DNA from 3 places in the Shewanella sp. SM95 genome. Region 3 is predicted to be linked to each of the others. Evidence: predicted binding sites of a transcription regulator. Region 3 holds the regulator's gene; each other region holds the start of a gene.

Region 1 (4,248 bases), on a different contig from region 3:
GACCACTTTACGACCTGCTTGTTCTTTTTCTGCAGCTATCGCCATCGCCAGCGCGGCGCTAATCGACGTGCCAGAATGGCCAACGCTGAAAGTGTCGTATTCACTTTCTTCACGCCATGGGAAAGGATGTAAGCCATCTTTTTGCCGAATGGTGTGCATCTTGTCACGTCGACCCGTGAGAATTTTATGGGGATAGGCTTGATGGCCTACGTCCCAGATCAGTCGATCAAAGGGGGTATTGTAGACATAGTGCAGTGCCACAGTGAGTTCTACTGTGCCGAGCCCAGAGGCAAAATGTCCGCTGGACATGCCAACAGACTTAAGAAGGAACTCGCGCAGTTCATCGGCTACTTGTGGTAAAAGTGCCTGAGGAAGCTGGCGGAGCTCATTGGGGGTGTTGGCCTGCGCCAACACGGGAAACTGAGAAATGTCCAAACTCATAGCGAGATACTTCGACTCTTATTATATTCTTCGCTCAATGATATAGCGGGCGAAGTCTGCAATTAACTGGCTATTGTATGGCAATTTAGCCAGCGCTGATAGTGCCTCTTGGATCAGTTGTTTGGCGGTGTCTTGTGCACCTTGTAGTCCAAGTAGTTGTGGAAACGTACTCTTATTCGATTCAGTATCAGAGCCTTGCGGTTTACCTAGCTCTTCGGTGGTGGCTACGATGTCAAGGATATCGTCTTGTACTTGGAAGGCGAGTCCGACCGCACGAGCAAAATCCATCATAGCAGCATACTGATCTTTTGGCGCGTTTGCGGCGATCAAAGCTAACTCAACGGCGCAGCTGATAAGGGCGCCGGTTTTCATATTATGTAGCTGAGTTAATGCTTTAAGATCAATATGTTTATCGGTCGAGGCTAAGTCTATTGCTTGGCCTCCACACATACCACGATAACCTGAGGCTTTGGCTAATACTCTTACCATAGCAATATGTTGTTCGCTGCTGATCCCTGCTACGGCTTCGGTGACAATTTCAAAGGCTAAGGTTTGCAGAGCATCCCCCGCTAAAATGGCCGTCGCTTCATCAAAGGCAATATGCACGGTCGGCTGGCCACGGCGGAGCTCGTCATCGTCCATGGCGGGTAAATCGTCGTGGATTAATGAATAAGCATGGATACATTCAATGGCTGCGGCGCAAGCATCTAACTTTTCGAGTTCGACCCCAAACATGCGTCCTACACTGTATACGAGGAACGGTCGAATGCGCTTCCCTCCCAATAAGGCACCGTAAGTCATAGCGGCTTTTAATTGGGGAGCTGTATCTTCAAGCGTACTAAAACGCTGTTTTAATTGATCATCAACTCGTTGTTGATATTCTTGAATGGTACTGACTAACACGCTTATTCGCCCTCAACGGCATAGGGGGATAGGGGCGCATTTTCATCTTGTTTCAGTAAAATGGCCACTTTTTGTTGGGCTTGTTCGAGTTTTGCTTGGCTATTTCGAACGAGATTGATGCCACGTTCAAATTGTTTTAACGCGTCATCGAGGGATATATCGCCTTGTTCTAGATCGGCAACGATGCGTTCAAGTTCGCCAAGGGATTCTTCAAAACTAAGATTTTCGGGTTTCTTCGCCACGTTCAGGTTTCCTTTGATTTAGCGGACACAAGGTATATCAGGGCGGCGTAAGGGTCAAATTCAGACTAAAGATATTTGCTCAATAGCACGCTTTGTTACTGAAATTTTTCCAGAAAATATAAATTGTCGCTAAACTTGCTTAGTGTGTGTCCGATAACTGACAATAGTATCATCATTTGTATGGTAATTTTTAACTGGATAAACAAGGCTCGTATGTGTGTCGGTGGGATTATCTTATTCGGTAGAATAACTGAGTGTTCTTGCTTACCCAGAGTAAGTATTATGTCGTTTATTACGAAAATTGAGGAGCCGTTGTGGATTTAGCAACAATAATCGGAATTGTGGGAGCCTTTGGTTTTATTCTCGGCGCTATGGTGACCAGTGGCGGCTTGATGATTTTCGTTGATGTGCCCTCGATCCTGATTGTGTTCGGTGGGTCCTTCTTCGTGGTAATGATGAAGTTCACTCTTAAACAGTTTTTTAGTGCCGTTAAAATTGCTTTGAAAGCCTTTGTATTTAAGATTGATAAACCAGAAGATTTGATTGAGCAGTCAGTCACTATGGCGGATGCCGCCCGTAAAGGGGGGTTTTTGGCATTAGAAGAAGCTCAAATTACCAATACTTTTATGCAAAAGGCTGTTGATATGTTGGTCGACGGTCACGATGGTGAAGTGGTGCGTGCAGCCCTAGAGAAGGATATCGCTCTAACGGAAGAACGTCATCGGACGGGGATTGGCATATTTAGAGCCTTTGGCGATGTTGGCCCAGCGATGGGCATGATAGGTACGCTTGTGGGTCTTGTGGCCATGCTATCTAACATGTCAGATCCTAAATCTATTGGTCCCTCGATGGCCGTTGCTTTGTTAACCACATTATACGGCGCTATGGTCGCTAACATGGTTTGCTTGCCTATCGCGGATAAGCTAACAATTAGGATGGGAGAAGAAATGCTTAACCGTAATCTTATTATGGATGCGGTATTGGCGATTCAAGACGGACAAAACCCTAGGGTGATTGAAGGCTTCTTGAAAAATTATCTGGCTGAGAAAAATCGCAAAATAGATACAACGGACGGAGAGTAGCCAATGGCTAAGGCTAAGTGCAACTGTCCACCGCCCGGAGCACCTATGTGGCTTGCAACATTTGCAGACTTGATGTCGCTGTTGATGTGCTTCTTCGTGTTGTTATTGTCATTTTCTGAAATGGACGTGATGAAGTTTAAACAGATCGCGGGCTCAATGAAGTATGCCTTTGGTGTGCAAAATAAGGTGGAAGTTAAAGACATCCCGAAAGGGACTTCTGTCATTGCCTTAGAATTTAGACCAGGTCGCCCCGATCCGACTCCGATTGAAATCATTAACCAGCAAACGAATGAAATGACTGAACCTGTATTGGATTTCCAAGCGGGTGAAGACGATAGTGCGGGAGGCGTGCAGCAGCAAAATGGTTCTCAGCGGGGTGGCGAAGCGAGTGCTACGGCGCAAGAAGTGGCCGATGCGGTTAAAGCGGAAGCGGCAGCGGCGCAAGAAAAGATCAATCAGCAAGTGAAGAAGATGGCGCAGGAGCTCAATAAAGAGATCACCGATGGAGCGATTGAAATTGAGTCATTAGGTCAGCAGATTATTATTCGTATACGTGAGAAGGGTTCATTTGCTTCTGGCTCAGGTTTCCTGCAGCCTCGATTTAAACCTGTGGTACGCTCAGTCGGCGAATTGTTAAAAGATGTGCCAGGTGTCATCACAGTGTCAGGTTACACGGATGATATGCAAATAAGCGATGAGCTCTATAGTTCTAATTGGGATTTATCCAGCAAACGTGCCGTGGCAGTGGCCCATGAGTTAGTACAGGTCAGCGGCTTTGATTCTAATCGAATGAAAGTGGTTGGTATGGCGTCTAACAATCCGATTGTCCCTAACGATTCTCCGGAAAATCGTGCCCGTAACCGCAGGGTTGAAATTGCTATTGAGCAAGGTAAAGCTAAGGAGTCTGAAGAAATTCAGATCGGTAATTCGCCTTAAGTGTTTAGATACTCTCCCAATCTAAAGCCGCAATAATCTTGCGGCTTTTTTATTGAGCTAATGTGGACTTTTCCCTTTTAGTTAAAGTGTTATGCATCAAATTTCTGTGGTTGATTTAAATCCATTTGGGCTTTACGTTAATCACATTGAGTGTGTAATCCCTAAGTTTCCTTAACTATCCCTCAACGACTTATTGTTAATGATTTATCTCAAATCACTTATTTTAAGCAGGGAAATTCAAACCATTCGAATAGGCTTTAGTGACATTATTTCAGCCTAATTAGCTGCCGTGATTTAGTCATTAATACGCGATGAATACGCCACAAATTTGGCCTGTGTCGCTGTTGGCTATGTGCGCTGAAACTCGCCTTTTTAGGTTGCTTGGGTATATAATCCCCCGATTATTCTTTTAACCAATTTTGCTGTTTTAAAATTGCCCGCGGAAATCCCATGAAGTTTATTGTAAAGCTGTATCCAGAAATCATGATGAAGAGCAAGCCTGTACGCATGCGCTTCACCAAAATGCTCGAAACTAACATCCGTAATGTGCTTAAAAAAGTTGACGAAGATGCAAAAGTGCAGCGTCAATGGGACCGCATTATGGTGATGGTACCAAAGGATAAGCCTGAATTGGCCCAAGCTTT
Region 2 (4,248 bases), on a different contig from region 3:
GCGCATCCTCTTTAAATGCACTCAATAACGTGCTGTTAAATACTTGGATTGCAGTGCCTTTTTTCTTTTTAGCATACTGCACTGCAATATCGGCACAGGTTAATGGGGCAAACAAACTCGCCACAGAGGCAATATCAACCACAGCTAAAGCAGGCTTAGGTTCGACTTGCTCGCGGCCGATTAAAATAGGCATAGCAAGATGTTGATACAGGCGAGTACTAAAATAATCGAGATCGTAAACCGCATTATCATCGGTCAACAGCACGGCAAATTCATCGCTGCCGACGCGGGCAATTTCGGTGGCCTTATTAATCTCAGAAAAATGTTTCAAACGGCGGGCAATTTCTATCAACAAGCTATCGCCATTTTCATGGCCATAGGTATCGTTAAAACGCTTAAATCCCACTAAATCAACTAATAACAACAGTCCCTTCGTGGTACGTTCAAGGACTCGATTAAAATGAGTACGGTTATGGAGTCCCGTTAATCCACAACGCCAAGCAAGCCGTTCAAGCTCTGACTTATAGTTATGCTCGTCGGTATTTTCTTCACACGAGACCAAGGCATAATGATTGCCGCGATCGGTAATGAACTGACTCAGCACGTATGTCAGCCAATAACGACTGCCATCGGCACGACTAAACTGCACTTCGCCTTTGGCAATTTCGCCCCTAAAGATTTGCGCTAGGGTTTGCTCGGCTAATTGGGCATGCTGCTTGAAAAAAGCCAACTCACGGATATTCGCGCCGATAATCTGTTCACGGGGCATGCCAGTGATTTCACTGTGCGCCTGATTCACATACTCGACTTTTTCAGTATGCAGATTAATTAACATACTGATTTGTCGCGATTGTTCAGTGGCACAGCGAAATAAACTCAAGCTTTCTTCTTTATCGTAGCTGTGTTTTGTCGCTAAGGTCAGGGCTAATTGGTCGGCCATCTGGCACGCGAGGTGAATTTCACTGTCATGCCAGTGGGGAGTCAATTGTGCCCGCTCGATGCAGAGCACACCTTCGAGATGGCCATTGATACGAATGGCGATGTCAAGACTCGAGTTGATTTGCCGCGGGATAAAATAGCACTCAGCCAATTCACTTAAACGTGGATCGGTCAGGGCATTGCCTGCATCGATATGGCGCAGAGTTTTGAGCTCGTGTACATACCGGGGACAATCTTGTAATAACTTAGGTCTATGAATGTCTTGCAACATCATAGAACCAAATTGTGCGACGAGTGATTGGGTTTGTTGATCAGATGAAAAAGTCCACACTGATACCAAAGAAACCGCTAAATTCTGGCACAACAACTCTGTGGTTAACTCTGCCGTCTTTGTGAAATCGCCCTGCTGTTTTGCAGTTGACTGTACCAAAGACTCCAATAAATGCTGATGCTGACGTCGCTTCACGCTGGTTCCCTACAAAACTTCGTGTTGGGCTAAAGGTCTTTGCTGTTAGCAAACTTACCTCAAAATGTGGAATTAAGCTGATTGAATTATTCTTATTTGGAGGCAGATTACACTAACTGTTGTAAGCACAGCAACATGTGGCACAATTTATTACAATTTGGTTAACAATAGCAGCATTTTTAGGCAATTAGCGCGATTTCCGGATATCCATAACCGACTAAAAACTAAAGTGCTGCTTTAAAAATTACAGGCCGTTTTCCAATTGAAAAATCATTTTTTCCGCGCTGACATTGAAGGTCAGCAGTAAGTCGACGCCTTCAGTCTTAGTCACAAATTCAGTTTGCACTTCAGCAAATCGAGTTTGAGCGCGTGTTGCCATGCTTTCGGCATCCGCTTGAGCGCTATCGCCAACAAAATTTAACGTCAATAACGTATCGTGTTCATCAATAACGGCGCCGATATCGACAAAGCTGCCGCAATCGGTGCAAGTGTCATTCACTGTCGGGCTCTGTGCTTCTATTATGCCTTTCATCTGTATTCCTTAATGTATAGAGCGACTGATTAACGGCATAACTAAAATATGCTCGTTAAATTTTTAACGTGGTAAATTTTAACTCGATAGGTTAATACGAATTATAGGTAATTAAGCTTCAAGATAACTGGCTTTAGCTCACGCTTATTTATCGAAATGGATCAGATTGACTTGATGGGTACTGAAGACCACTTGCGGGAAGACGGCCTTAGGCTGAGGCGAGCAAAGGCACAAGATTACGTTGGATTGCCAATTGATCAGCAAAGTGCATAATCTCGACTTTGGGCGCGGTTAGTTGGCCCCTTTGCCTCAGCTGAGTGACATGGTCACAGTTACTTAACGCTTCTGCCATTGCGACTGACTCGCCGCCACGGATGACTAAGGCTTCCGGTCGCAATGCTTGTTGTAATTGAAACGCACGTGGACCTTGAGCCATAAAAATACTGCTGTTATCAACCACTGGTTCAGCAGACGATAAATCCGCCATTAAACTTTGCTGCGGTGGCAATTCGAACTGACGTTGTAATTTTTGCGCCATATCAAGTTCATTTTGCCATTGGAATTGTGCCATATCCCGAGCGTCAACCGACAGTAACGACAGCAACAGGGCGAATTCGCCCCGTCTGTCGTTTTCTATCGCTGCGTTTAAGCGGGTGCCAATTTGGGCTTCGTTGACTAAAGGAACATCAATTTGCATAAAAAAACATCTTCAAAAAAATTCGTTGTTAGTTAATCGACCATTTGATACATAACTTTAGGAATATTTTTAAATTGGGTATTTACATGGAAAAGGTTTCTGACTACTATGGCGGCCGCAATTGAGGAGGGGTTCCCGAGTGGCCAAAGGGATCAGACTGTAAATCTGACGGCTCAGCCTTCGAAGGTTCGAATCCTTCTCCCTCCACCATTTGCACTGCAAGTTTTATCGTGTTGTTCGAAAATGATGTAGAGTTTTACAAAAGCGTTAAAGGTATTCGTGGAGGGGTTCCCGAGTGGCCAAAGGGATCAGACTGTAAATCTGACGGCTCAGCCTTCGAAGGTTCGAATCCTTCTCCCTCCACCATCTTTATCTCTAACGCAGATAATCATTTTCAAAGACTAAACATGGCCAATGTTTAGTTTTGTCTTGATAAACAAGTCTGTTATTGATGATGTTTTGAAAGACAATTTTAAAAGTCAGTTGTAAAGCTAAAAAGAAAGTTTGTGGAGGGGTTCCCGAGTGGCCAAAGGGATCAGACTGTAAATCTGACGGCTCAGCCTTCGAAGGTTCGAATCCTTCTCCCTCCACCATTTCTTTCACTCTCGCATATCCTTCTTGTTCCACTTCCGCTTAGTCTGTTCCAACTTAATCTGACTGTTCCAGCTTAATCTAATTAAATTCTTGGCATTTCTATATTAAGTAAACCTCTTGGTGAGCGACATTTGTTTTTGATTTCAATTACGTCGTGCTCTACTTTAAGCGAATGACTTCAAGCTCATCCAATAAAACCGCTTTGCCCGTCCCTGTGATATGCTCTGAAAATGATCTCTTTCGATGTGACTACTATGATTTCTAACACGATTCAACCACCAGTGGATTCTCACAGCGCTCACAGACTCTGCCCAACATGGGAAGCCCACGCGATAGGCAAGATTGAAGCGGATTTTCAGCGCAGCGCCGATACCCACTTGATTAAGCTTGAATTACCTATGCTCGATGGCATAGATATTTATCTTAAAGATGAAAGTACCCACCCGACAGGGAGTTTGAAGCATCGCCTCGCCCGCTCACTCTTCCTCTATGCCCTGTGTAACGGCTGGATTAAGCAAGGCACGCCAATTATCGAATCCTCATCGGGCAGTACGGCGATTTCTGAAGCCTACTTTGCCCGCTTACTCGGTTTACCTTTTATTGCCGTAATGCCCAAAAGCACGGCTAAAAAGAAGATTGAGCAGATCACTTTCTATGGCGGTCAATGTCATTTTGTCGATCATTCCAGTGAGATTTACGCAGAATCGGCGCGCCTTGCCGCAGAGCTTGGCGGCCATTATATGGATCAATTCACCTACGCCGAGCGTGCAACCGACTGGCGCGGTAATAACAACATAGCCAACTCTATCTTCAATCAGATGGAGCGCGAGCCACACACTATCCCGCGGTGGATAGTGATGAGCCCAGGCACTGGCGGCACATCGGCGACCATAGGCCGTTACATTCGCTATCAAAGGTTGGCGACACAACTTTGCGTAGTCGACCCGCAAAACTCCGTTTTTTTTGATTTCTATCAGAGCGGCGATGCCAGCTTAACTTGTTGCAATGGCAGTAAGATTG
Region 3 (4,248 bases):
ATTACCACAGATCATTATCGCATCGGAGCCTATGAGCAATTAGCAACTTATGGCAAAATAATGGGCTGCCCAGTAAAGCAAGCTCATGATCTAAATGAATTAGAGCAAATTCTCTATCAGTTTAGGAATCGCAAGCTAGTATTGATAGATACGGCTGGCATGGGACAGCGAGATATGCGCCTTTACCAGCAACTTGATAATTTAACTGCAAATAGCAGGATACCTATCCGCAGTTATCTGGTACTGTCTGCGACAGGGCAGCGCCGTGTGCTGCAAGATGCAGTCAATCATTTTAAACGCATTCCCCTATCTGGTGTCGTTCTCACAAAACTCGATGAATCTGTGTCGTTAGCAGGGGCATTAAGTGTGTTGATCCAAAACGGATTACCATTAAGTTATATTACTGATGGACAAAGAGTTCCTGAAGATATGAAAGTTGCGGATACCCTAGATTTAGCCCAGCAGGCACTCGCAGCGTTAGATAGTACAGAACAACAATCATTACAAGACACAGCGTGGTCAGATAATATGGCCTGTGCATTTGAGTAGATTTATGACCCTGGATCAAGCAAGTGGTTTACGTATGATGAATCAACCCTATAACGAAAAAGTGAAAGTAATCGCGGTCACTGGTGGTAAAGGAGGCGTGGGTAAAACCAGCGTTTCTATTAATACTGCTGTGGCATTAGCCGAAAAAGGCAAGCGTGTCTTGGTACTTGACGCTGACCTTGGCTTAGCAAACGTCGACGTCATGCTGGGTATTCGTGCCGAGCGTAACCTCTCTCATGTTCTCTCTGGTGATGCAGAGCTTGACGATATTATCGTGCGTGGTCCTAAGGGGATAGGCATAGTACCTGCCACCTCAGGAACACAGGGGATGGTGGAATTAAGCCCAGCGCAACATGCTGGATTAATCCGTGCATTTAGTGAGATGCGGACTCAGTTTGATATTCTAGTCGTAGATACTGCTGCTGGGATCTCAGATATGGTGCTCAGTTTCTCACGTGCTTCGCAGGATGTGCTAGTCGTTGTTTGTGATGAACCCACTTCGATTACCGATGCCTACGCCCTGATTAAAATTCTCAGCCGTGAGCATGGCGTGTTCCGTTTTAAAATAGTTGCCAATATGGTGCGTAGTTTACGCGAAGGTATGGAATTATTTGCTAAACTCAGTAAAGTGACCGACAGATTTTTAGATGTTGCACTTGAATTAGTCGCCACGATTCCATTTGACGAAAACTTACGTAAATCAGTTCGTAAACAAAAATTGGTGGTTGAAGCTTATCCTAAATCACCAGCGGCGATTGCGTATCAAGGATTGGCAAATAAAATTTTGAGCTGGCCTGTGCCGCAGCAACCTGGTGGGCATTTGGAGTTTTTCGTTGAGCGTTTAGTACAACGACCAGATTTTCAAGAGGAAAAAACGAGTGAATAAAGCCGCTGCGTATACTTGTTTAGACAATAAATCGTCGATCGTTGAACAGTATGCTCCGTTGGTTAAAAGAATTGCGCATCATTTACTCGCCAGACTACCTGCATCTGTGCAGTTAGATGATTTACTCCAAGCTGGGATGATGGGGTTACTAGAAGCATCATCCAAGTTTGATGGTGGCAAGGGTGCGAAATTTGAAACCTTCGCCGGCATACGCATACGTGGAGCCATGTTAGATGAAATTCGTCGTGGCGACTGGGTCCCTCGTTCCGTTCATCGTAACAATCGTAAGGTTGCACACGCTATTGATGAGTTAGAGCAAGAACTGGGCCGTGATGCACGCGACACAGAAATTGCAGAAAAACTTGATATGACGCTCGATGAGTACCATCATATTCTTAACGATGTTTCTGTCGGAAAAATCATAGGGATAGAAGATTTAGGCGTATCTCAGGATATACTTACAGTGAGTGATCGGTCCGATGATGATTCATTTGAAGCATTAGCTGAGAACCAATTTCATTCTGCTCTGGTTGAGGCAATTAAATTATTGCCTGAAAGAGATGCATTAGTGTTATCCCTGTACTACGATGAAGCATTGAATTTAAAAGAGATTGGCGCCATTCTTGAAGTCAGTGAATCGCGGGTTAGCCAGATATTAAGTCAGGCAATGTTGCGATTGAAAGCTAAACTCAAGCACTGGACATAAGTATAATTATTAATCGAGCACAGAATGTCAGCTCACCGGAGGAAACCTTGGACAAGAATATGAAGATTCTCATTGTTGACGATTTTTCGACAATGAGGCGTATCATCAAGAACTTGTTGCGAGACTTGGGGTTTAATAACACCCAAGAAGCAGACGATGGCTCAACAGCCCTGCCGATGTTGCAAAAGGGGGATTTTGATTTTGTTGTTACAGATTGGAATATGCCTGGTATGCAAGGAATCGATCTGTTAAAAGCAATTCGCGCTGATGATTCGCTAAAGCATTTACCCGTATTAATGGTAACTGCTGAAGCAAAACGTGAACAGATTATTGCTGCCGCTCAAGCGGGAGTGAATGGTTATGTGGTTAAGCCTTTTACCGCTGCAACGCTGAAAGAGAAGTTAGATAAAATATTCGAACGACTCGCTTGAGCAAGGATGAGCTATGAAGTCACAAACATCAGGGCTCATCACGCTCGAGCAAGCTCAGCATTTAGTTGAATTATTAAGTGCATGTGAGCAAAGTCAGGCAGATGATTTATTTCGGGAGCTTGCTGCTCCACTGCAACGAGAATTATTCGAAGAAGTAGGTAAATTAACTCGGCAACTTCATAGTGCGCTGATGGATTTTCAAGTTGATAATCGTCTTGCTGAATTAGCCAATACAGAGATCCCCGATGCCAAGCAACGTTTAAATTACGTTATTGACATGACCGAACAAGCTGCAAATAAAACCATGGATGCGGTTGAAGAATGTTTACCTTTGGCTAATGCCGTGACCGTAAATATTCAAAATGTCATGCCATCTTGGGACAGATTAATGCGACGCGAGATAGCGCTGACTGAATTTAAGGGCCTTTGTCACGATGTACAAGACCTTATGTCTCGTAGTGCAAATGACTCGACTCGATTACGTGAATTGCTTAATCAAATTTTGATGGCGCAAGATTTTCAAGACTTAACAGGACAAATAATACGTCGTGTTATTGATCTAGTAATGGAAGTAGAAAGTAATCTGGTTTCTATGCTGACGGTATTTGGTGAGCAACCTATGATTGAAAGTCAGATTGCTCAGAAAAATAATATTGAAGCAGAAGGCCCGATAATGAATGCCGAGCTTCGTCAAGATGTGGTAACGGGTCAAGACGAAGTGGATGATCTTCTATCGAGTCTGGGTTTCTAACTGGGAGTCAATTTGATGGCCTTTGATGTAGATGAAGAGATACTCCAGGACTTTTTAATCGAAGCCGGTGAAATTTTAGAGCTTCTGCAAGAGCAACTCGTTGCGCTTGAAAATAATCCTGATGATACTAACTTGCTGAACGCCATTTTCCGAGGTTTTCATACCGTTAAAGGTGGTGCTGGCTTTCTTAGCTTAACTCCCATGGTTGATGTTTGTCATGAGGCTGAGAATACCTTCGATTTATTGCGGACAGGCAAGCGTAGCGTTAACGCAGAGTTGATGGATATTATTTTGCAGGCTGTTGATGCAATTAATACCATGTTTGCGCAAACCCAGCAGGGCGAGCAACAAGACCCCGCCGATTCAGGTTTGTTAGCGAGACTTAAAATGCTCAGTTCAGGTGCGCCTTTGCCATCTGAAGTCGCTTCTGCCAAGGTTGTAGAGCCAGAACCTGTTGTTGAAGTCATTATTGATACTCCTACCCTTCAAGAAATCCCTGCTGACATAAGTGATAACTCATCTTCCATTGAAAATACGTCTTCAAGTATCGATGATATCAATGATGCTGAATTTGAAGCTTTATTGGATGCGCTTCATGGTTCAGGAAAGGGACCTGCGGTCGCTGCTACCACATTTGTATCTGAGCCTGTTGCTGTCAAGCCTGCTGCACCAATTAAAACACCTTCAACATCAGGTGATGACATCACTGATGATGAGTTCGAGGCGTTACTGGATGAACTTCATGGCTCAGGTAAATTTAAAGCTGAGGCTGAAGTGCCTGTTAAGCCTAAGGTTGTGGCAACACCTGCGCCTCAACCGATTGTAGATGCTGATGAAATTACCGATGATGAGTTTGAGCGATTACTCGATGAACTCCATGGGAAAGGCGGAGCACCTGCGAAAGCTGAAGTAAAAGCGCCTACGC

Evidence for each region. The regulator FliA, encoded in region 3, starts transcription of late flagellar genes. The targets are predictions, from matches to a motif close to CTAAAGNTNNNNNNNNNNNNGCCGATA.
Region 1: the regulator FliA is predicted to act here: its motif matches at 1,716-1,742, upstream of pomA (flagellar motor protein PomA).
Region 2: the regulator FliA is predicted to act here: its motif matches at 2,669-2,695, upstream of L5M29_RS03590 (VC2046/SO_2500 family protein).

The regions. Positions count from the first base shown of each region.
Region 1 covers NZ_JAKKSE010000030.1:14,724-18,971, forward strand. The annotation lists gene dxs (1-deoxy-D-xylulose-5-phosphate synthase) at 1-441, opposite strand, end outside; gene ispA ((2E,6E)-farnesyl diphosphate synthase) at 463-1,344, opposite strand; gene xseB (exodeoxyribonuclease VII small subunit) at 1,347-1,586, opposite strand; gene pomA (flagellar motor protein PomA) at 1,901-2,668, shown strand; gene L5M29_RS21370 (flagellar motor protein MotB) at 2,672-3,604, shown strand; gene thiI (tRNA uracil 4-sulfurtransferase ThiI) at 4,055-4,248, shown strand, end outside.
Region 2 covers NZ_JAKKSE010000002.1:172,472-176,719, forward strand. The annotation lists gene L5M29_RS03580 (putative bifunctional diguanylate cyclase/phosphodiesterase) at 1-1,405, opposite strand, end outside; gene L5M29_RS03585 (DUF406 family protein) at 1,650-1,937, opposite strand; gene L5M29_RS03590 (VC2046/SO_2500 family protein) at 2,146-2,634, opposite strand; tRNA gene L5M29_RS03595 (tRNA-Tyr) at 2,760-2,844, shown strand; tRNA gene L5M29_RS03600 (tRNA-Tyr) at 2,916-3,000, shown strand; tRNA gene L5M29_RS03605 (tRNA-Tyr) at 3,143-3,227, shown strand; gene L5M29_RS03610 (PLP-dependent cysteine synthase family protein) at 3,459-4,248, shown strand, end outside.
Region 3 covers NZ_JAKKSE010000016.1:38,171-42,418, reverse strand. The annotation lists gene flhF (flagellar biosynthesis protein FlhF) at 1-549, shown strand, start outside; gene L5M29_RS16370 (MinD/ParA family protein) at 554-1,435, shown strand; gene L5M29_RS16365 (RNA polymerase sigma factor FliA) at 1,428-2,141, shown strand; gene cheY (chemotaxis response regulator CheY) at 2,189-2,572, shown strand; gene L5M29_RS16355 (protein phosphatase CheZ) at 2,586-3,323, shown strand; gene L5M29_RS16350 (chemotaxis protein CheA) at 3,339-4,248, shown strand, end outside.